Regions from separate parts of the Kitasatospora sp. NPDC052868 genome, predicted to be linked through region 3. Evidence: riboswitches for the same ligand, from Rfam matches in the RefSeq annotation. Region 3 holds a riboswitch; each other region holds the start of a gene.
The links. A riboswitch is a leader RNA that binds a small molecule or an ion and turns the genes downstream of it on or off. The one in region 3 is predicted to bind cobalamin.
Positions count from the first base shown of each region.

Region 1: linked by a shared signal. The riboswitch ahead of ACIGZJ_RS20835 (cobalamin biosynthesis protein) and the one ahead of ACIGZJ_RS16005 (HoxN/HupN/NixA family nickel/cobalt transporter) in region 3 are both predicted to bind cobalamin.
Region 2: linked by a shared signal. The riboswitch ahead of ACIGZJ_RS07710 (FecCD family ABC transporter permease) and the one ahead of ACIGZJ_RS16005 (HoxN/HupN/NixA family nickel/cobalt transporter) in region 3 are both predicted to bind cobalamin.

Region 1 covers NZ_JBITZW010000011.1:219,007-226,562, reverse strand. The annotation lists gene ACIGZJ_RS20855 (CDP-alcohol phosphatidyltransferase family protein) at 1-526, shown strand, start outside; gene ACIGZJ_RS20850 (hypothetical protein) at 618-2,120, opposite strand; gene ACIGZJ_RS20845 (alpha/beta hydrolase family protein) at 2,335-3,447, opposite strand; gene ACIGZJ_RS20840 (XRE family transcriptional regulator) at 3,626-4,339, opposite strand; cobalamin riboswitch at 4,612-4,777, shown strand; gene ACIGZJ_RS20835 (cobalamin biosynthesis protein) at 4,876-5,919, shown strand; gene ACIGZJ_RS20830 (cobyric acid synthase) at 5,916-7,433, shown strand; gene ACIGZJ_RS20825 (putative cobaltochelatase) at 7,426-7,556, shown strand, end outside.
Region 2 covers NZ_JBITZW010000003.1:277,088-284,643, reverse strand. The annotation lists gene ACIGZJ_RS07725 (CGNR zinc finger domain-containing protein) at 1-41, shown strand, start outside; gene sodX (nickel-type superoxide dismutase maturation protease) at 48-488, opposite strand; gene sodN (superoxide dismutase, Ni) at 674-1,069, shown strand; cobalamin riboswitch at 1,208-1,327, shown strand; gene ACIGZJ_RS07710 (FecCD family ABC transporter permease) at 1,516-2,493, shown strand; gene ACIGZJ_RS07705 (ABC transporter ATP-binding protein) at 2,493-3,275, shown strand; gene ACIGZJ_RS07700 (ABC transporter substrate-binding protein) at 3,284-4,279, shown strand; gene ACIGZJ_RS07695 (nuclear transport factor 2 family protein) at 4,345-4,746, shown strand; gene ACIGZJ_RS07690 (GNAT family N-acetyltransferase) at 4,756-5,232, shown strand; gene ACIGZJ_RS07685 (anti-sigma regulatory factor) at 5,477-5,887, shown strand; gene ACIGZJ_RS07680 (RNA polymerase sigma factor SigF) at 6,050-7,045, shown strand; gene ACIGZJ_RS07675 (hypothetical protein) at 7,161-7,556, opposite strand, start outside.
Region 3 covers NZ_JBITZW010000008.1:164,387-171,942, forward strand. The annotation lists gene ACIGZJ_RS15980 (hypothetical protein) at 71-1,048, opposite strand; gene ACIGZJ_RS15985 (thioesterase family protein) at 1,229-2,056, opposite strand; gene nusB (transcription antitermination factor NusB) at 2,184-2,621, opposite strand; gene efp (elongation factor P) at 2,626-3,189, opposite strand; gene ACIGZJ_RS16000 (M24 family metallopeptidase) at 3,273-4,379, opposite strand; gene ACIGZJ_RS16005 (HoxN/HupN/NixA family nickel/cobalt transporter) at 4,456-5,595, opposite strand; cobalamin riboswitch at 5,628-5,821, opposite strand; gene ACIGZJ_RS16010 (ArsR/SmtB family transcription factor) at 5,917-6,321, shown strand; gene ACIGZJ_RS16015 (SRPBCC family protein) at 6,389-6,868, opposite strand; gene ACIGZJ_RS16020 (RNA polymerase sigma factor) at 6,865-7,344, opposite strand; gene ACIGZJ_RS16025 (DUF3995 domain-containing protein) at 7,516-7,556, shown strand, end outside.

The sequences.
Region 1 (7,556 bases), on a different contig from region 3:
CGACCTGATCAGCTTCGGTATCGCGCCGGCCTACTTCGTCGCGGTCTGGGGCATGGTCTCGCCGGGTTCCGACAGCCGGCTCTCGGCGCTGATCGCGCTGACGGTGCTGCTGTCCGTGGTGCTGCGGCTGGCCCGCTTCTCGGCCGTGAAGATGCGGCCCGGGGTGTTCCAGGGCATGCCCTGCCCGATGGGCGCGATGACGGTGATCGCCATCGTGCTGCTCGACCCGCCGTTCCTGCCCGGTCTGCTCGCCATCGCCGGCACCGCGTACCTGATGATGAGCCGGATCGAGTACCCGAAGCCGCAGGGGCTGCTGGCCACCGCCACGCTCTGCTGGATCGTGGTCTCCATCGGCTGCCTGGCGGCCTGGGCCACCGGTCTGCCGGGCGGCGACATGCTGCTGCACGTCGGCGCCTTCGCCCAGATCGCGCTGGCCGCGATGGCCCCGCTGCTGGTCATCCGCCGCAAGGTCGGCCAGAAGGTCGGCGACGTGCGGGCGCGCCGCGCGGAGTCGCGGGTCGGCTGACCCGCCGAAGCACACCGCCCGGGCGCCACGCCCTGGCATCACGAAGGGCCCGGATCCGGTCAAGGATCCGGGCCCTTCGTCGTGCGGTCGGTCAGGCCCCGCCGCGGTGGACGCTGAAGGCCGAGCGGCGGGCCGCGCGGGCCACGGCCGGGTCGGGGTGGACGCCGGAGACGGCGGTCAGCACCGAGGCGGCCCGGGGGTGCCCGGACTGCCGGGCGCGGGCGAACAGCCGCACCGGGTCGCCGGCCGAGGCGCCCTCGACGTGGCCGACCAGCAGCTCCGTCTCACCGTGGTCCAGGACGGCGGCGGCGGTGTCCACCCAGAGCCAGGCGGCGTCCTCCGCGCCCAGCACGTCGGCCGGGGAGACCCCCTCGTCCGACTGCTCGGCCAGCCAGAGCAGCGCGTACGGGCGCAGCACCGGCTCGTCCACGGCGGCCCGGACGGCCTGCTCGGCGGTGCCGCCGGCCACCCGCAGCGCCTCGAAGGCCAGGCCGCGCACCAGCGCGTCGTCGCCCTGTGCGGCGTCCAGCAGCTCGGCGACGGCCCGGTCGGCCGGGCGGGCGGCCACCCAGGCGCGGTACTCGGCGCGGGCCGGGCCCGGGGAGTAGTCGGCGCAGGCGTTGAGCAGTTCCAGGGCGCTCTGCTCGATGTGCCCGGCCGCGGTCTGGGCGACGGTGCAGATCTCCTCCAGCTTGGCCCGCACCGCCCAGTGCCCGAGCGGGGACAGCTCGGCGGCGTCGTCCTTGCGGACCACCGCGCCGACGGCGGCGAGGCCGTCCAGCATCCAGTCGAGGACGGCGGCGACGTCGGCGGACGCGGCCGGGGTGTCGATCTGCGGCTCGCGGCAGGTGCCGCGGACGGCCGACACCGCGGAGGCGGCGTGCGGGACGGGCGACAGGCCCAGCGCACCGGTGCCGCCGCCGACCCGGCGCTCGTCCAGGCCGCGGCGGAGCAGCTCCAGCAGCTCGCTGTCGGGGACCGGGCCGGCCACCAGGTGCAGGAAGGAGAGCAGCTGCGGCGCCTGGTCGACGGCCTGCCCGGCGAGGACCGCGAAGACCCCCCGCAGTGCGGCGGGCGGCACGGGGGCGAGCAGCGTCCAGGCGTCGAACAGGGCGGACCAGCCGCGGACCACGGCCTCGTCGTCGTGCTCCCAGGCGTGCAGGCGCCAGCCGGGGGCGGCGCCGCCGTCCCGGGCCTCGACCAGGCCGACCAGCAGGGCCTGGCCCCAGGCCCGGGCGGCGGCGCCCACCGTCATGGCGAGTGCGCGGCCGGCCGCGCGGGCGTCCTCGGGGAGCAGTTCGCCGCGCTTGTCGACCTCGCCGAGCTCGCCGGCCCAGCGGGCGATCCGGACGGCGTCGACCAGCATGCGGCGGGCCAGCGGGGCGAGTTCGGCAGGGGCGGGGAAGCCCTCGGGCACCGGGACCCGGCCACGGCCGGGGGCGGGTGCGGGGCCTCGTCGGCGGGGTACGCCGGACCCGCCCGGCCTGGCGCCTGCGGGTCGGTGGGCTGTACCGGGGAGACGGGTCACCGTCGCACCGGTACCGATCGTCGGCGGGAGCGGGGCATCACGGTCGCGCGGGTTCCGAGACGTCACGTCGAGCAGTCTTCCCCTTGTACCGGCCTTCTGTCACATCCGCTTGGCCACCGGCTTGGGGCGGGGGCCGCGGCGGGTCCACAAGATCGGGCAACAGAGGCCAAACCGCCTGGCCGGATCTTTGTGACACGAACACGCCAGGTCAGCGCGCCGGGCCCGCCCGGGGCGGACCGGACCCGGCCGGACGGGGTCCCGGGGCCGGGTCCGGTCGGCCCTAGAGGAGCGGGGTGAGCCAGCGGCGCAGGAGCTCGGTGTAGTGGTCGGGGTCGGCGTTCCAGAGGGCCGCGTGGTCGGCCCCGGGGAAGGCCTGGAGGCCGACCACGTCGCCGCGGCGGTCGGCGAGCCGGGCGGCGGCCCGCCAGGGCGCCACCGGGTCGTCCGGGCTGTGCAGCAGGAGGGTGGGCACCCGCAGATCGGTGCCGTCCGCGATCCGGGCGAAGTCGGCCAGATCCACGCCGGTGCGGCCCTCGGCGGCCAGCGCGCCCAGTTCGGCCGCCGGGGGGCTGAACCCGGCCCGGGTGGCGCCGCGGCGCGCGGTGGCCGGCAGGTCGAGGACCGGCGAGTCCAGGATCAGGCCGCTGATCGCGGAGGCCCAGGCCGAGCGGGCGGCGGTCTGCAGGACCATCGTGGCGCCCAGCGACCAGCCGTAGAGGATCACCCGGCCCGCACCGGCGTCCAGGGCCAGGCGCAGCGCCGCCTCGACGTCCCGCCACTCGGTCTCGCCGAAGTGGCCGAGCCCGTCGGGGGAGGCCGGCGCGCCCTGGTCGCCGCGGTAGGTGACGGCGAGGGCGGGCAGGCCGAACCGCTGCAGGACGGGCAGCACCGGGAGGGTCTGCCGGCGGTCGGTGTCCGGGCCGTGCACCAGCAGCACCCAGGTGCCGCGCTTGCCGTCCAGCCACCAGGCGGGCAGGGCGCCCAGCTCGCCCTCCGCGGCGGTCTCGGTGAAGTCCAGCCCGAGCGCGCTCATCGGGTCGCCGCGGTAGACGTCGGGGGTGAAGCGGACGGCGGTACCGGCCTTCAGGGTGCCCCGGTCGGCGCGCTCCAGCCGCCGGGTGACGCCCTGCCCGTCCTGGTGCAGGATCTCGCCGACCACCGCGTGGCCGTCCTCGCCCCACTCGACGGCCCAGCGGCCGGGGCGGGCGCTGGCCTGGCTGCGGGTGAAGGTGGCCCGCCCGGCGGCCAGGCTCTGCACCAGCACGGGGCCCGCCGGCCGCCGCGCGGCCGCCGGGTGGACCATCCGCTCGGACGCCTTCCGGCCGATCACCAGGACGGCCGCCCCGGTCCCGACGACGGCTGCCGCCACGACGGCTGCGGTTCCCCAACGCATACTCGCTCCCCGCTCTGTTGATCGCGGACTGGCCTGATCGCGGACTGGGCCGGGCGCCTCCCCGGCCGTGCACGCCCGGCGGGAGTTGCTCGGACAGACAGCCCCAGTCCACTCGCGGGGGCGGGCGACGGCCACCGGACAGGGCCGTCCGGGTCACCCGGGGCCGGACCGACCGGCCTCAGACCGGGATGTCGGTCTGCCGCCGCCCGAGCAGCTCCCAGAACCGCTCGCCGACCGGGCGGTCCTGCGGCTGCGCCGGGCGGGCCGCCGGGGCCGGGGAGCCCCAGCTGCCGGCGCCCCAGTGCGAGGCGACCTGGTACTCGCCCTGCAGCGCCGTCAGCACCGTGGCGAGGTCGCTCTCGTGCACCGGCACGATCCGGCCGATCGCCCGGGTCTGCGCCTGCCAGCGGCCGTCCACGCACTGGCGCAGCCGCTGGTCCAGCTCCTCCCGGCGGTCCGTCACCGCGACCAGCTCGCGCAGCGTCAGGCCGAGCACCTGCGCGAGCGCGTACGTCTGCTCGTCGTCGCCGTCCCAGCGGCCGGTGGCCTCGGCGGCCTGGTAGTGCCGCAGCGGGATGCCGATCCGGCGGGCGGCGGCCTCCTGGCTGAGCTCCCGGGCGACCCGGAAGTCCCGCAGCCGGGCCGGGCGGGTGCCCATCAACTGGGCGGGCGGGCACCAGAGCGCCCGGGCCAGGGCGATGAACTCCTCCTCGGCGGGGCGCAGCTCGCCGCTCTCCCAGCCGAGCACGTGGGAGGGCAGCAGCCGGACGCCGTGCGCCGCCATGCCCTCGGCGACCTGGGCCGGGGTCAGCCCGAGTCCGGCGCGGTGCGCGCGGGCGGCCGTGGGCGAGAAGGGCACCGGGGGCACGGCCGGAGGCTGTCTGCGTCGCATGGGACCAGACGGTAGGCCTTGGTGCATCGGCGCCCCAGCCGCCGAACACACGAAGCGCGGCTGTAGGCGTCTACAGGGCGCTGGACGATCCCACAGGCTGTCATGCCCCTGCGGGGGCGTGACTCGGAGGTAGCGACGGGGCGGGACGGGGGCGGGACTGGGGCTGGAAGGCGGCGGGAAACCTCCGGGGGGTGTGACCAAACCCTCCGTGACCTTGGTTGACTCCCGGTTCGGCCCCGTGATGGGATCCTTCAGCCAATACGGAGGCATGCAGAGGAAGCCGGTGCGAGTCCGGCGCGGTCCCGCCACTGTCACCGGGGAGCACGTTCGGAGAGTCACCTCCTCACCCGTCAGCGGGGCGGGGGGTGCCCGTCGGCAGGCCGTCAGAAGCCGCTGGAAGGCCCGAAGGTGCGTTCGGACCCGGAAGCCAGGAGACTCTCGCCGCCGGTACGTCGATCCAGGGCGCGGACCCTGAGTGAGGACACGCACGCGATGCAGGCTGCCCCGACCGACCGAGCCCCCGGCTGCCCGCCGCCGTGCGCCCGCTGACCCGCGCCGCCGCCTTCGCGCTGGGCGCCGTCGCGGGCCATCTCGCCGACGCCCGCTTCGCCGATCCGCGGCGCGGCCACCCGGTGGCCGCCTTCGGCAGCGCGGCGGGCCGGCTGGAACGCCCCCTCTGGCGCGACCACCGCGGCGCCGGCGCCGCCTACACCGCGCTCTGCGTGGGCACCGTCGCGGCCGGCGCGGTGGCCGCCGACCGGACGCTCGGCCGCCGGCCGCTCGGGCGGGCCGCGCTCACCGCGGCCGCGACCTGGACGGTCCTCGGCGGCACCTCGCTGACCCGGGAGGCCCGCACCATCGGCCGCTCGCTGTCGGCGGGCGACCTCGCGGCGGCCCGCAGCCGGCTGCCGCACCTGTGCGGCCGCGACCCGAGCGCGCTGGACGAGCAGCAGATCGCCCGCGCGGTGGTCGAGTCGGTCGCCGAGAACACCGCCGACGCCGTGGTGAACGCCCTGGTCTGGGGCGCGCTCGCGGGAACGCCCGGACTGCTGGCGTTCCGCGCCGTCAACACCCTGGACGCGATGGTCGGCCACCGCTCGCCGCGCTACGCCCGGTTCGGCTGGGCCTCGGCCCGGCTGGACGACGTGGCGGGCTGGCCGGGCGCCCGGCTGACCGCGCTGCTGACCGTCGCCGCCTCGCCCGAACCCCGGACCGCCTGGCGGGTCTGGCGCCGGGACGGCTCCGCGCACCCCAGCCCCAACGCGGGCCAGGCCGAGTCGGCCTTCGCGGGGGCGATCGGCGTGCGGCTGGGCGGCACGCTGGCCTACGGGAGCCGGGTGGAGCACCGGCCCGTCCTCGGCGGCGAGCTGCGGCCGGTGACGGTGGACGACATCGAGCGGGCCTGCCGGCTCTCCCGCCGGGTGGGGCTGCTGGCCCTCGGGGCGGCGGTCGCCGGGCACGCCCTCGGGCAGGCCCTCCGGACGGGGCTGACGGCGCGACGCACGCCGGCCCGGACGGCAGCACCCCCGGCAGGACTTCTGCCGGGGCTCACGGCACGGAAGCGGAGGGGGAGCGCATGAGCAACGCGCTGCTGGTCGCCGGGACGACCTCGGACGCGGGCAAGAGCGTGGTCACCGCGGGCATCTGCCGCTGGCTGGCCCGCCAGGGCGTCGCCGTGGCGCCGTTCAAGGCCCAGAACATGTCGCTGAACTCCTTCGTCACCGCCGACGGCGCCGAGATCGGCCGCGCGCAGGCGATGCAGGCGCAGGCGGCCCGGGTGGAGCCCGAGGCGGCGATGAACCCGGTGCTGCTCAAGCCGGGCGCGGACGGCCGCAGCCAGGTGGTGCTGCTGGGCCGGGCCGTCGCCGAGGTCGGTGCGATGGACTACCGCGACCGCAAGCCCCTCCTGCTGGAGCGGGCCCTGGAGTGCCTGGCGGACCTGCGCGGCCGCTACGACGTGGTGGTCTGCGAGGGCGCCGGCTCGCCCGCCGAGATCAACCTGCGGGACCGGGACATCGCCAACATGGGCCTGGCCACCGCCGCCGGGCTGCCGGTGGTGGTGGTCGGGGACATCGACCGCGGCGGGGTGTTCGCCGCGATGTACGGGACGCTGGCGCTGCTGTCGGCCGAGGACCAGCGGCACGTCGCGGGCTGGTTCGTCAACAAGTTCCGGGGCGACGCGCGGCTGCTCGCCCCCGGCCTCGACATGCTGGACCGGCTCACCGGCCGGCCGGTGCTCGGCACCCTGCCGATGCTGTCCGGGCTCTGGCTGGACGCCGAGGACTCACTCGACCTGACCACCGTGGTGGACCGCACCGAGGGGCGCGGGCCGCTCGGCGCGGACGTGCTGCGGGTGGCCGTGGTGCGCTTCCCCCGGCTGTCCAACTTCACCGACATGGACGCGCTGGCCCAGGAGCCGGGCGTCCTGGTCCGCTGGGCCACCCGGCCCGAGGAGCTGGCCGACGCCGACCTGGTGATCCTGCCCGGCACCCGGGCCACCGTCGCCGACCTGGCCTGGCTGCGCGAGCGCGGCCTGGAGCCCGCCCTCAGGGCGCGGGCCGCGGCCGGGCGGCCGGTCCTCGGCGTCTGCGGCGGCTACCAGATGCTGGCCCGCACGATCGTGGACGAGGTGGAGTCGAAGGCCGGCGCCGTCGACGGTCTCAGCCTGCTGCCCACCCGGGTCCGCTTCGGCGCCGCGAAGGTGCTCGGCCGCCCGGTCGGCGAGGCGTACGGGCAGCGGGTCGAGGGGTACGAGATCCACCACGGTGTGGTGGCCGTCGAGGGCGGGGAAGCCTTCCTGGACGGCTGCCGGGTGGGGGCGGTGTGGGGTACGACCTGGCACGGCGCGCTGGAGAACGACGGCTTCCGGCGCGAGCTGCTGCGCGAGGTGGCGCAGGCGGCGGGCCGGGCGTTCGTGCCCGCGCCGGACACCTCGTTCGCCGAGGCGCGCGAGGCCCGGCTGGACCGGCTGGGCGACCTGATCGAGGAGCACGCGGACACCGACGCGCTGTGGAAGCTGATCGAGGGCGGGGTACCGGCGGCCGGGTCGCTGCCGTTCCTCCCGCCCGGAGCCCTCTTGGAGAATCATGAGTGACGTCCGCTATCCCTTCACGGCCATCGTCGGCATGGCCGACCTGCGGCTCGGGCTGCTGCTCAACGCCGTCTCGCCGGCCGTGGGCGGGGTGCTGGTCCGGGGCGAGAAGGGCACCGCCAAGTC
Region 2 (7,556 bases), on a different contig from region 3:
CCCGCAAGCGCCTGGAGGCCCAGGAGGCCGCCACCGCCTGAGGCCGCTCAGAAGCCGTCCGGGTCCACCCAGACCCCGAGCCGGCGGGCCAGCCCCGGCACCCGGGCCAGCGGGCCGCGGAGCAGCAGCCGCTCCAGCCGTCGACCCGGGGCCAGCCAGGCCGGGCGCGGCCGCAGCCGCAGCAGCACCCGGCCGAGCACCAGCTCGTCCGGCACCGCGCCGTAGCTGCGGCTGTCGCTGTCGATCGGCCGGTTGTCCGACAGCAGCCACCAGCCCTTCGGCCGCCGCGCGTCGGCCCGCTTCACCACCAGCAGGTCCTGCTGGAGCGGGTGGCGGAACACCACCACCGCACCCGGCCTGATCCGCGCGCCGTACCGGACGACCAGCTGGTCGCCCTCGCGCAGGGTGGGCACCATCGAGTCGCCCGCCACGTCGATCAGCCCGAACGGGGCGACACCCCCCGGGGCGCCGCCCTCCGGTTGCACCATCCGCGCCACGACTCCTCCTCCCGGCCCGCCGCGTCCCAGTCTGCCGTACGGACCGTCACCCGCCGATGTCCGGATTGGTCCGGTTCCGGCTCCGCCTTTTGCCCTAGGCCGACTGCCCGACCGCGAAACCGGGTGGCCGGAGGGGTAATCTCGGGCGCGGGAAGACGATCTAAGGAAGGACTCCCATGTTCTCTCGTCTGTTTGCACCGCGTGCCACCGCTCACGCCCACTGTGACCTGCCCTGCGGCGTGTACGACCCGGCGCAGGCCCGGATCGAGGCCGAGTCGGTGAAGGGCACCCAGGAGAAGTACCAGGCCAACGAGGACCCGGCGTTCCGGACCCGGGCCCTGATCATCAAGGAGCAGCGCGCCGAGGCCGTCAAGCACCACATCTCGGTGCTGTGGAGCGACTACTTCAAGGCCCCGCACTTCGAGAAGTACCCGCAGCTGCACCAGCTGATCAACGACACCCTGAAGGCCGCCTCGGCCACCAAGGCGTCGACGGACCCGGCCACCGGCCAGGCCCTGCTCGACCTCATCGCCGAGGTCGACAAGATCTTCTGGGAGACCAAGCAGGCCTGATCGCCGCTCAGCCGCCTTCGACCGCCCCCCTCCGGCCCGCCGGAGGGGGGCGCTCGTGCGTTCCGCGGCGCGCGCAGGCCTCCGGGACGCTCCGAGGAGGTGTCACCCCGGCACCCGGTAAGGGTTGACCGCCCTGAGCGCTTGTTATGCTGCCAGGGCGTCCCCAGGGGGAAGTCCGGTGCGAATCCGGCGCTGACCCGCAACGGTAAACGGAGCCCCGGCCCCGTGAGCCCGATCGCCCTGGGGCGCTGACCTCCCGACAACTCGCCGTGGACTGCGAAGGGATGGCGCTGCGGCACACCCCGGTGCCCCGGCCCGCCGACCCTGCCCGGACCACCGCCCGAGGCTAAGGCGCGCCCCCGTTGAGCACCGCAGCGACCGCACCGCTCCGCCGAATACCCGCCGTGCCGCTGGCCGCCGCCCTGGCCGCGGCGCTCCTGCTGTCCATGGTCTGCGCGGTGGCCCTGGGCGCCGCCGGACTCGGCTGGGACCGGGTACTGCGGCTGCTCGGCGCCGGACTGACGGGTGGTCGGCTGGAGGCCGGGGAGGCCGCCGCGTACGCGATCGTCTGGGAGATCCGGCTGCCGCGGACCGTGCTGGCCGCCGTGGTCGGCGCCGGACTCGCGGCCACCGGCGTCGCGGTCCAGGCGATGGTCCGCAACGCGCTCGCCGACCCGTTCGTGCTCGGCATCTCCTCCGGCGCGGCGGTCGGCGCCAACGCCGTCCTGCTGCTCGGCGCCCTCGCCTCGCTCGGGGTCTGGGCGCTGTCGGTCTCCGCGTTCGGCTCGGCCCTGCTGGCGATGGTGCTGGTGTACGCCGCCGCCCGGTCCGCCTTCGGGCTCACCCCGCTGCGACTGGTGCTCACCGGCACCGCGATGTCCTACGGCTTCTCGGCGGTGACGGCGCTGATGGTGTTCGGCGCCGCCCGCGGGGAGGCGGCCCGCAGCGCGATGATGTGGCTGCTCGGCAGCCTCGGCGGCGCGACCTGGGGCTCGGTGCCGATCGCCGCCGCCACCGTGCTGGCGGGCCTGGCGTACCTGGCCTGCTCGGCCGGACGGCTGGACGCGCTCGCGATGGGCGACGAGACGGCCGCCTCGCTCGGGGTGGACGCCGACCGGCTGCGCCGCGAGCTGTTCGTGGTGACCGCCGCCGTCACCGGCACGGTGGTCGCGGTCAGCGGCGCGATCGGCTTCGTCGGGCTGATGGTGCCGCACCTGACGCGGATGCTGGTCGGCGCCGGGCACCGCCGGGTGCTGCTGGTCGCCCCGCTCGCCGGCGCGCTGCTGCTGGTCTGGGTGGACATCCTCTCGCGGGTGGTGCTCGCCCCCGCCGAACTGCCGGTCGGGGTGGTCACCGCCGTCCTCGGCGTGCCCTGCTTCCTGCTGCTGATGCGCCGTCGCGGCTACACCTTCGGAGGCCGCTGATGGACATCGACCTCGACCGGGTCTCGGTCGACCTCGCCGGGACCCGCCTGGTCCACGACATCACCCTGAGCGCCGCCGCCGGCCGGGTGGTCGGCCTGGTCGGGCCGAACGGCAGCGGCAAGTCGACGCTGCTGCGCTGCGTCTACCGGGCGCTGCGGCCCGCCGCCGGGGCCGTCCGGCTGGGCGGCGCCGACCTGCACGCGCTCGCCCCGCGCGAGGCCGCCCGGCGGGTCGCCGCGCTGCCCCAGGAGCACTCCGCCGAGTTCGACTTCACGGTGGCCGAGGTGGTCGGCATGGGCCGGCTCCCGCACCGCGGCGCCTTCGCCGGACCGACCGCCGGGGACGAGGAGCGCTGCGCCGCGGCGCTGCGCCGGGCCGGCGCGGACCACCTGGCCGGGCGCGGCTTCCTCAGCCTGTCCGGCGGCGAGAAGCAGCGGGTGCTGATCGCCCGCGCGCTCGTCCAGGAGCCGCGGGTGCTGGTGCTGGACGAGCCCACCAACCACCTGGACATCGCGCACCAGTTGGAGGTGCTGGCGCTCGTCCGGGAGGCCGGTCCGACCGTGCTCACCGCGCTGCACGACCTCAACCTGGCGGCCGGCCACTGCGATCTGCTGTACGTGATCGAGGCGGGCCGGATCGTGGCCTCGGGGCCGCCCGCCGAAGTGCTCCGACCCGACCTGCTGGCCGAGGTGTTCGGCGTGCGCGCCACCCCCGTACGGCATCCGCTGACCGGCGCCGTCCATCTGCTCCTCGACCGCCTCGACCGGCTCGACCGACCCTAGGACCTCCCATGCGCACCAAGGCCGTTGCCGCCGCCGCCCTGCTCACCTTCGCCCTGACCGCCTGCGGCGCGGAGATCGCCCCCGCCGGCGATGCCGCCGCCGGCTCCGCCCACTACCCGGTGACCGTCGAGAACTGCGGCGCCAAGGCGGTCTTCAAGGCGAAGCCCGCCCGGGCGGTGACCAACGACGTCGGCATCACCGAGCTGATGCTGGCACTCGGACTCGCCGACCGGATGGCCGGCTACGTGATGCCCGACGAGAAGGGCCAGGTGGACAAGGTGGCCTGGAAGGACGGCTACGCGCGGACCAGCTGGCTCTCCAAGCAGCAGATCACCAAGGAGATCGTGCTGGAGGCCCGGGCCGACCTGGTCTTCGCCGGCTGGCACTACGGCTTCGACGACGCCGACGGCTTCACCCCGCAGGCCCTCGCCGGGCTCGGCATCGACTCCTACGTGCTCAGCGAGTCCTGCCGCAGCGGCAGGGGCCCGGAGCGCGGGGTGATGTCCCCGCTGGACGCGCTCTACACCGATCTGGCCAACCTCGGCGAGATCTTCGACGTCCGCGACCGGGCCGACCGGCTGATCGCGGAGTTCAGGGCCGAGGTCGCCGCCGTACCGCAGCCCGGGCGGCGGCCGAGCGTGTTCCTGTACGACAGCGGCGAGGACAAGCCGTACACCTCCGGGCGGTTCGCCGCACCGGAGGAGATCATCACCAAGGCCGGCGGGAGCAACGTGATGGGCGACCTCGCCGACTCCTGGACCACCGTCGGCTGGGAGAGCGTGGTGCAGCGCAACCCCGAGGTGATCGTGATCAACAACTACGGCGAGACCGGCGCCGAGGCGAAGCGGAGGTTCCTGATGTCCTTCCCCCCGCTGGCCGGGGTCTCCGCGATCAGGAACGACCGGATCTTCGTCCTGGACTACGTCGACCTGGTGGAGAGCCCCCGCAACCCGGCCGCGATCACCGCGCTCGCGGCCTATCTGCGCGGTGTGACGACCGGCTGACCGGCGCCCCGCCGGGCGTAGGCTCGGAGGTACGAGCCGACGGAACCGACCGGAGGAGCGACATCATGACCACCACGGCGCCGCCGCCCGCCTTCGACACCCGGGCGCTGCGCGAGGGGATCGGGCGCGGCGACGCCGAGGCCCTGCTCGCGCTCTACGCCGAGGACGCCGAACTGCGCATGGTCGACCGCACCACCCAGCCCAGCCACCCGCTCGTGGTGCACGGCCGCGCGGCGATCGGCGCGCTGCTGAGCGACGCCTACGGCCGGGAGACCACCCACCGGTTGGAGCAGGTGGTGCTCCAGGACGACCACGTCGCCTTCCTGGAGTCCTGCCGCTATCCCGACGGCATCCGGGTGCTGGTCAGCTCGATCGCCGACCTGCGGGACGGCCGGATCGTCGACCAGACCTCGGTCCAGGCCTGGGACGAGAACAAGTCCTGGGACGACGGCGGACCGGCCCAGTAGGCTCGTGGCATGATCCGCACCGCCGCAGTCACCGATGTCCCGGTCATCCACGCCATGATCCGCGAACTCGCGGAGTACGAGAAGGCGCCCGAGGAGGCGGTGGCCACCGAGGAGCAGCTGCGGGACGCGCTGTTCGGCGCCGCCCCGGCGCTGTTCGGCCTGATCGCCGAGGACGACACCACCGGCGAGCCGGTCGGCTTCGCGGTCTGGTTCCTCAACTTCTCGACCTGGCGCGGCACCCACGGCATCTACCTGGAGGACCTCTACGTCCGCCCGGAGGCGCGCGGCGGCGGCCACGGCAAGGCGCTGCTGCTGGAGCTGGCGCGGATCGCGGTCGAGCGCGGCTACTCCCGGGTGGAGTGGTCGGTGCTGGACTGGAACGAGCCCTCGATCAACTTCTACAAGTCGCTCGGCGCCGTGCCGATGGACGGCTGGACGGTCCACCGGCTCACCGGGGACGCGCTCGCCGCCGCCGGCGCGCGCTGAGCGGCCCCTTGCAAGTCCGGTCCGACCACTGCCACCCTGTGTCGCGATGGCTTACCATGAGTGACTCCCGCACCGGGGCCGGAAACGGTAACGTCTCGGGCGGATGCGCGGCGTCCGGCCAGGGGTATGACCGGTACGTACCGCACCACCCCTCTGGACAGTTGGGGCGAAGCAGTTGAGCCAAGCAACAGACAGTGCCGCGGCCACCGGCCCGGAAGCACAGCGCGTCACCCAGGAGGTGAGGGTGTCCCAGATCGACGGCGAGCCCGGAGTGCAGGACTTCGTGGAGGTCCGGCTGCCCGCGGCGGGGGCCTACCTCTCGGTGCTGCGAACAGCAACGGCGGGGCTGGCGGCCCGGCTGGACTTCACGCTGGACGAGATCGAGGACCTGCGGATCGCGGTGGACGAGGCCTGCGCCATCCTGCTCCAGCAGGCGGTGCCCGGCTCGGTCCTGTCCTGTGAGTTCCGGTTGGTCGGCGACTCGTTGAAGGTCACCGTCTCGGCCCCGACCACGGACGGCCGGGCCCCCGAGCGGGACACCTTCGCCTGGACGGTGCTCTCCGCCCTGGCCGGCGAGGTGGACTCGTCGGTCGGGGAGGACAAGACCGTGTCGATCAGCCTGCACAAGAAGCGCGGCGGGTCCGTCGCCCACTAGTGCGGTAGCCCAGCAGCACCGAACAAGGGCCGTCCGCCCGGCACCCCGCCAGGGGGCCGGCGGACGGCTCCCGGTACCGCCCACCACGCGGTACGACCAACGAGACGAATCCGGGGCCGCCCCACGGTCCCGGTGCTCCCGGAACGGAACGGGGGAATGGCCGTGAGTGATCTGGACCGTACCGGCCTCGCGACGGCGGGCCCTGCCGTACCGACCCAGGCGAGCGTTCCCGGCCTCGCCGCCAACGACGAAGCGCACCCGAAGGACGCCCACCGGATGAGCCAGCCGACCGAGCCGACGTCCGAACCGTCGCAGACGCCCTCGCCCCCGCCGTCCCCCGAGGAGCCTGCGGCCGAGGTACTGCGCAGTGCGGTGCCCGCCCAGGCCCCGCACCGCTCGGGTGCGCCGGACCGGGAGGCGGCCCGGGCGCTGTTCGTGCGGCTGTCCTCGCTGCCCGAGGGCTCCCCGGAGCGCGTCGAGCTGCGCAACCAGCTGGTGCGCATGCACATCCCGCTGGTCGAGCACCTGGCCCGGCGGTTCCGCAACCGGGGCGAGCCGCTGGACGACCTGACCCAGGTCGCCACCATCGGCCTGATCAAGTCGGTGGACCGCTTCGACCACGAGCGCGGGGTGGAGTTCTCCACCTACGCGACGCCGACCATCGTCGGCGAGATCAAGCGGCACTTCCGGGACAAGGGCTGGGCGGTCCGGGTGCCGCGCCGGCTGCAGGAGCTGCGGCTGTCGCTGACCACGGCGACCAGCGAGCTCTCCCAGCGGCACGGACGCTCCCCCACGGTGCACGAGCTGGCCGAGCACCTGGGGATCTCCGAGGAGGACGTCCTGGAGGGCCTGGAGTCCGCCAACGCGTACTCCACGCTGTCGCTGGACGTCCCGGACAGCGACGACGAGTCGCCGGCCGTCGCGGACACCCTCGGTGCCACCGACGAGGCGCTGGAGGGCGTCGAGTACCGCGAGTCCCTCAAGCCGCTGCTGGCCCAACTGCCGCCCCGCGAACAGAAGATCCTGGTGCTGCGGTTCTTCCGGAACATGACGCAGTCGCAGATCGCCGCGGAGGTGGGCATCTCGCAGATGCACGTCTCCCGGCTGCTCGCCCGGACGCTGGCACAGCTTCGGGAGAAGCTCCTCGTCGAGGAGTAGGCACCGCGGAGCAGTGCCGGAAACAGATGTGCGCCGGGGCCCGGGCCCCGGCGCACATCTGTTTTCACGCGCCCCCTCGCGGGGCCGCGGTCGGGCGCGGCGCGCGCCCGGCGGGTCAGTCCTGGCGCGGGCCGTAGAGGGTCGCCGTGACCCTCGGGTTGAGCAGCGAGCCGATGCCCGCCAGCCCGAGCAGGCCGATGACCGCCGCGACGGCGACCATCGGGCCGCCGCTCTGCCCCATGTAGTAGGCGACCGGCAGGCAGATCGAGTTGGTCAGCAGCGCCGGGCTGCGGCCCCAGCGCCGCCCCTTGAGCAGCGCCTGGCCGGCCAGCAGCGGGAAGACGCCGAGCAGCACGATCAGCAGCCCGCCGAACTCGTGCAGGCCGAGGTTCTTCGCGTCGGAGGTGAGGGCGTGCACCATGTCGAGGACGCCGACGACGGCCAGTGCGGCGCCCTCCAGCGCGGTGATGGCGGCGCCCACGACCAGGGGCACGGGCCGGGCCGGGCCGGG
Region 3 (7,556 bases):
GCAGAAACGTCACGGCGCGGCCCCCGGCATTCCACCGGGGACCGCGCCGTCGCGCTTTCCACCGCGGGGCTCAGCAGACCGTGCCGAGGCTGAAGCCCGGCTCCGCCGGCACCCCGTCCAGCCGCACCGCGGCCGCGGTGGGCGCCCAGTCCTGACCGCCGCTCGCCCAGGCCCACGCGATCGGCCGGTACTCCCCGCAGGCCGCCGCCGAGCCCTGCGAGCCGTGCAGTACCGCCAGGCCGGGCAGCTCCCGGGCCAGGCCCGCGCAGAGCACCGCACAGACCAGCTCCAGGTCCTCGTCGTTGATCCGGACGACGCCGTCCTCCCACTGCAGCACCCGGGCCGCGGCGGACAGCCGCCCGCCCGGCGCGTCCACCGCCACGCGCAGCTCGTAGACCCCGCAGCCGGCCCCGACCAGCATCCGGCGGAACACCTCGGCGCCGCGTTGGTAGGCCTCCCGGACCGACCGCGCCTGCACCGCCCCCGCGGCGTCCGTACCGGCCCCGCCGTCCGCACCTGCACCGCCGCCCGCGCCGCCCGCACCGGCCGGACCCTCCGCGTAGAGGCCCCCGTCGAGCAGCAGGTCGGCGTGGCGCAGCGTCAGCCCGTTCTCCCGGGCGCGGGCCAGCCGCGGGAGGAAGTCCCCGGTCAGCTCCTCGCCCTGATAGGCCAGCAGCTGGGTCTGCAGCGGGGGGTTGACCAGGTAGCGGTCGCGGGCGGCCGGCTCGGCCGGATCGACCCCGTGCAGCAGGCAGAACTCCGCGAAGTCCTGCGGGTGGAACATCCGGGCCCGGACCGTGCGGAAGCGCCGCCGCGCCTCGGTGAGCAGTTCGGCGGTGTCGCACAGGTACCGGTCGTAGTCGGGGGCGTCGGACAGCTTCCAGGCCCGGGCCCGCTCGAAGTCGGCCTCGCTGGTCAGGATGCCGATGACGAAGGCCTGCTCACCGCGGTCGGCCCGGCGCCGCTCGTGCAGCGACCGCGCCCGGGGGCGGGGGCCTGCGGCGGCGGTGCAGTCGGTGGTGCGGCGGGCGCGGCCGTTGCGGCTCATCGAGGGCTCCTGGGGGCGGGTGCGGTCAGCGGCGGGGGTGCCGCTGACCGTTGTCCTCCCCAACCCCGCGTGCCGCACACGTACGGCGTGTCACAGGAATGTAACCGACGGTGAGCCGTGCGTGCCGGGCGCCCTGACCGGGCCCCAGGGCCCGTCTTCAGGCGCCCGCGCGGGGGCGGGTCAGGCCTGGCGCGGCACCCGGGCCAGCTGGCGGGACTGCGCGACCAGGCGTCCGGACTCGTCCCAGACCTCGGCGTCCTCCTCGAAGTAGCCGCCGGCCAGGTTGCGGGTGGCGTGCGTCACCCGCAGCCAGCCGGGTACCGGCCTGGCCCGCAGGTGGACGGTGAGCTCGACGGTGGGCGCCCAGCCGGGCATCCCGAGGTCGAAGGTGACGGGCGGCAGCGCGTCGGCGACCAGCAGGAGCAGCAGCGGGTCGGGGTCGCGGCCGTCGGCGAGCTTGAACCAGCCCTGGATCCGCCCGTTGCCGGACGGCTGTCCGAGCGCCCAGCCGACGGTGGCCGGGTCGAGTCTGAGGTCGAAGCGCTCCAGCAGAGCGGCCTGCTCGATCAGCTGGCGGGGGGCGTGCTCCATGCCGATGCACTGGTCCGGCGGCGGCAGCTGCGGCGGGGTCGCACTGGTGCGCACCTCGCCGTCGGCGGTGGCGAGGTCGCCGTGGCTGGCGACCACCCGCAGCCGCTCCACACCGTCCTGGCTGAGCGAGGCGGTGCCGGTGGACAGGCCGCGGCCGGTGCGCAGCACCTCGGTGCGCACGGTGGCCGGGCCGGGGCGGGAGGCCGAGAGGTAGTAGCCGCTGATCGAGACCGGGTCGGGGTGGTCGCCGTGCTCCAGGGAGAGCGCGTGGCCGGCCATCGCGAGCAGCAGTCCGCCGTTCACCCCGCCGCCGATCTGCCAGCCGGTGCCCAGGTCGCCGTCGTAGCGGCCGGGCTCGTCCGGGTGCGGGGTGAGCGCGATGCCCTGGTCGAACTCGCTGCGGGTCGCCGTGGTCATGGGGGTGGCCTGCCCTTCACTGCGGGGGTTACCGGTGAGTAGGGGCCCAACATACGCCACCCGGTTGAACGCACGACGGCCGCCGGACCATTTCCGGTCCGGCGGCCGTCGGCCACTGCGCGTCCTACTACCGCCGAATGCTCGGCTTCAGCTCCAGGAAGCGGGCGAGCAGGCCGTTGACGAAGGCCGGGGAGTCGTCCGTGGAGAACTCCTTGGCGATCTCGACGGCCTCGTCCAGGACGACCGCGTCCGGGACACCGTCCTCCCAGATCAGCTCGTACGCGCCGAGCCGCAGGACGTTGCGGTCCACGATCGGCATCCGGTCGAGCGTCCAGCCCACCGCGTACTGCGAGATCAGGTCGTCGATCCGGCGGGCGTGCTGAACGTAACCCTCGATCAGCTCCATGGTGTACTCGCCGACCTGGGGGGTGCCCTCGTCGGGCTTGGGGTCCCGGGCGCGGGCCACCCAGTCGGCGAGGACCTGCTGCGGGTCGACCCCGCGGTGGTCGGCCTCGAAGAGGATCTGGAAGGCCCGCGTGCGGGCCTTGCTGCGTGCGGCCGACACGGACTTACTTCACCCGGCCGAGGTAGCTGCCGTCGCGGGTGTCGACCTTGATCTTCTCGCCGGTGACGATGAAGAGCGGGACGGCGATCTCGGCGCCGGTCTCCAGGGTGGCCGGCTTGGAGCCGCCGGTGGAGCGGTCGCCCTGGACGCCGGGCTCGGTGTGCGAGATGGTCAGCTCGACCGAGGCGGGGAGCTCGACGTACAGCGCCGAACCGTCGTACATGGCGACGAGGGCCTCGAAGCCCTCGAGCAGGTACTTCGCGGCGTCGCCGACGACGGCGGGCTCGATCGTGGTCTGGTCGTACGTGTCCGTGTCCATGAACACGAAGTTCTCGCCGTCCTTGTACGAGAACTGCATGCCGCGCTTGTCGACATTGGCGGTCTCGACCTTGGTGCCGGCGTTGAAGGTCTTGTCGACGACCTTGCCCGTCAGGACCTCCTTGAGCTTCGTGCGCACGAAGGCCGGGCCCTTGCCGGGCTTGACGTGCTGGAACTCGACGACGGACCAGAGCTTGCCGCCCTCCAGCTTGAGGACCATGCCGTTCTTGAGATCGTTCGTGGAAGCCACGGGCGCACTAACTCCTGGATATAGCTGTCAAGGAACCAAGGGTTGCGTCCTGCCGCCCGCAGCAGCCGCACGACGGCCGCGGGTCACAGGGCGAGGAGCTCCTTGGTGGTGATGGTGAGCAGCTCGGGTCCGCCCTCTTCGAGGGGGCGCACCACGAGCGTGTCCTCGATCCGGACACCGCCCTTCCCCGGGAGGTGGACCCCAGGACCGACGGTGACCGGCACGCGGCTGTCCAGTTTACCCATGTCCGAGGGCCCCAGGCGCGGCGCCTCCCGGATCTCCAGCCCGATGCCGTGGCCGACCGGGTGGGGAGAGGCCTCGGTGTGCCCCGCGGCCTGGAGGATCTCCCGGGCGGCCTGGTCGGGTACGTACTGCTCCACGCCCGGGCCGAGCGCCTCCCGGGCGGCCCGCTGGGCCCGGAACACCAGCCGGTGCAGCTCCACCTGCCAGGGCGCGGGCGCGGCCCCGATCACGAAGGTCCGGGCGGTGGAGACGCCGTAGCCGCGGTACTGGGCACCGAGCACGACGGTGAGGAAGTCGCCCTCCTCGACCCGGCGGTCGGTGGGCTGGTGGGCCTGCTGCCCGGAGTGGCTGCCGGTGCCGACGGAGACCGGGAAGGCCGCCCGGTCGGCGCCGTGGTCGATCATCCGGCGCTCCAGCTCCATCGCCAGGTGCCGCTCGGTGCGGCCGACGAGGATCGACTCCAGCAGCTCGCCGAGCGCCTGGTCGGCGATCTCGGCCGCGATCCGCAGGTCGGCGATCTCGTGCTCGTCCTTGACCGCGCGCAGCCGTTCGACGGCCTGCGCCAGGTCCGCCAGCCGGACGCCCTCGGCCAGCCCGGCCACCGCGCGGTGCCGGCTGACGGTCAGGTCGTGCTCCTCGACCGCCAGGTCCGCGACCCGCAGCCGGACGGCCGCGGCGGCCGCGGCCAGCACGGTGTCCGCGCCGGCGGCCACCGGCAGCTGGGTGAGGTCCTCGCCGATCGCGCGGTCCCCGGTGTCGTCCGGCGGCAGGTCGTCCGGCAGGGCCAGCACCACCCGCTCCCGGGTGAGCAGCACACTCGCCCCGCACGGCGGGCATCCGGTCAGGTACCGGACGTTCGCCGGCCGGGTGATCAGCGCCGCATCGGCCCCGGACGCACTGCAGTGCTCCCTCAGCCGCTCCCGCCGGCCCGCGTACGCATCAGCCATGCGTCGAGCCTACGGAGCCCCACCCCGATCCGCCCGCCGAGCAGACCCGACCGGGCAGCCCCCGCCCCGGGCGGCCTCAGACCTCCGTCGGAGCCGGAGCCGGAGCCCCGTCCGGGGACGGGGTCCAGCGCTGTTCGACCCTGGCCAGCCGCCAGTACGCGATCGCCGCGCCCCAGACCACCACGAAGAGGCCGACGAGCACGTAGCCGACGTTGTCCAGCGACAGCTCCGCGATCCACCCGCTGACCGGGTCGGTCAGATCCAGCTTCTCGTGCAGCACCCCGACCAGCTCGATCGTGCCGATGACGAAGGCCACCGCGATCGACAGCCCGGTGATGGTCAGGTTGTAGAACACCTTGCGCACCGGGTTGGAGAACGCCCACTGGTAGGCGAAGTTCATGAACGTCCCGTCCAGGGTGTCGAACAGGCTCATCCCCGCCGCGAACAGCAGCGGCAGGCAGACGATCGCGTACCAGGGCAGGCCCGCCGCCGCGCCGGAGCCGGCCATCACCATCAGCGTCACCTCGGTCGCGGTGTCGAAGCCGAGGCCGAGGACCATGCCCACCGGGAACATCTGGCCGGGCCGGGTGATCGAGCGGGTGGCCCGGTTCAGCACCCGGGCCAGGAAGCCGCGCGCGTTGAGGTGCTCCTCCAGCTCCGCCTCGTCGAACCGCCCGGCCCGCATCGACCGGAACACCTTCAGGATGCCCAGCAGGGCGACCAGGTTGAGCGCGCCGATCAGGTAGAGGAAGGCCCCGGAGGCGGTGGTGCCGACCACTCCGAGCCACTTGTGGGTGGCGGACTCGTCGTCCATCAGCGTGTTGGCCAGCTGGGCGCCGCCCGCCACCAGGGCGGCCATCAGGACCACCATCGAGGAGTGTCCGAGGGCGAACCAGAAGCCCACCGAGACGGGCCGCTTGCCGTCCGCCATCAGCTTGCGGGTGGTGTTGTCGATCACCGCGATGTGGTCCGCGTCGAAGGCGTGCCGCATGCCGAGCGTGTACGCGGTGACACCCAGGCCCACCCCGAAGACCTGGGTGCCGACCGCGTACTCCTGGGGGGCGACCAGGAAGACGAGCGTCCCGAAGGCCACCACGTGCATGGCCAGGATCACCCCCATGAGCCCTGCCGTGCGGATCGTGTCCTCCCGCCGCCAGCGGAAGGACGGCAGCACGGCGGACGGCGCCGGCGCAGCGGCGGTTTCGGGCAGGGTCATCGTGGGATCACGCTCCAGCACCTCGTGGAATGACGTTCGTGAGATGCCGTGGCCGGTCTCCTGGCTTACGGGGCGTCCGTACCCGCCTTCCCAGGTGCGCGAGGCACCCAGTGGCGTCGTGGATAGGACGACTCCCCCCGATCACAGTGGCGAGGGCCGCTCCGGACTGGGGACCTCTGAAGGTCCGTCACCGGTCTTCCCGAACACCACGGCGGGCAACACCGTAGGGCCCCTCGCAACACCCTTGCAAGGCTGCGCACCTGCGCAGGTGTCCAGGATCACAGCCCGGCGGCCACCCGGGCCGGCTGCAAGAATGGGCCCATGCATCTCGTACCGGCCGACCGCGAGGGCCGGCGCACCATCGACGGGCACCGGGTCTGCGAGGCCATCGCCGCGATCGGCGACACCGCGCACGTCCGCTCCTGGGCCGAGCGGTTCTCCCTGCTCGCCGATCCCGGCCGACTCGCCCTGCTGCTCGCCCTGCACCGGGCCGGCCCGCTCGCCGTCAGCGACCTGGCGGTGGCCACCGGGATGCGCGATCCGGCCGTCTCCCAGGCGCTGCGGCTGCTCCGCACGGCCGGCGCCGTCACCGGCGACAAGGACGGACGCGTGGTGCGCTACCGGCTCGTGGACGACACCCTGCGCCCCCTGCTCGACGAGTGCGCCGCCGCCGAGCACCACGAGCCCGTCATCGAGCAGCCCGGACCGGCCACCGCCACGGGCTGACCCGCCCTCCGCCGCGCTCGGCGCCGTCCCGCCCGGGTGTGGAACCGACCCGTGAGCCGGACCGCCCTCAGCCTTCCCGGACCAGGCGTTCGAAGCGGCGCAGCGAACGGTCCGCCAGCGGCTCGGTGACGGGGTGGAGGGCGCGGGCGAGCAGGGCCGCGCCGGGCAGCCGGAACGCCCCGAGGAAGGCGAAGCGGGTGCCGTCCGACTCGGGCCTCGCGGCCAGACCCCCGAGTAGGAAGCGGCTGCGCATCAGGCACCAGCCCGGCGCCTGCTCGACGTCGAAGCGGGCGCGCAGACGGGAGTGGCCGACCACCAGGGCCTGCCGGCGGCCCTCCGCCGGGCCCTCGCCGAGGCGGACCGACCGGATGTCGGGCAGCCAGCGCGGCAGTCGGCCCTCCAGGTCCGCGGCCACCGCCCAGACCTGGTCGAACGGGACGTCGATCACCGTCTCGTGGACGGCGCCGCCCGGGGTGGCGGCGGCGATGACGTGCAGGCGGCGGACCGGGTCGAAGTCGGCTACCGGCCAGGGGATGCGCTCGGTCACTGCTGCCACGCCCTTCGGAAGCTGAGTCGGGCCCGGGACAGCCGGGACTTCACGGTGCCGGTCGCCACGCCCAGCAGGTCGGCGGTGGCCCGCTCGTCCAGGCCCTCGATGTCGCGCAGCACCAGGACGGCACGGTGCTCGGGGGTGAGCCGGGCGAGGACGTCCTCGATGTCGGTGGCGAGCTGCGGATCGCCGGGGCGGGGCAGCTCGGAGAGGTCGGCGGGGACGCAGCGGGCGACCCGCCGCACATGCCGGACCGCCTCGCGGACGGCGATCGAGCGGACCCAGCCGAACAGCGCGGCCGGGTCCTTGAGCTGGCGCAGTCGGCGGAACACCGCGATCAGCGCCTCCTGGGTCGCGTCCGGCCCGTCGTCCAGCGCGATCGGACCGCAGAGCCGGCGCACGTACGGTGTGACCAGCTCCAGCAGTTCGCTGACGGCCAGCTGGTCGCCGCGCTGGGCGGCACGGACCAGCACGGCGGTATCCGTTGGGGTGTCGGGACCATCCACGTCCGATCAGAGGCGCCGAAACCGCCGGACGTTCCCTCGTCCGCACCGCTTTCCACTGTGACGCTCGCCACGGGAACGTCCGCCCGCCGGGGCGGCTCCTGTGGGGCGACACACTGCCGGGACATCCGAGGGGTCGCCATGAATCGCCGCCGTACCGCCGCGCTCGCCATCGCCACCGT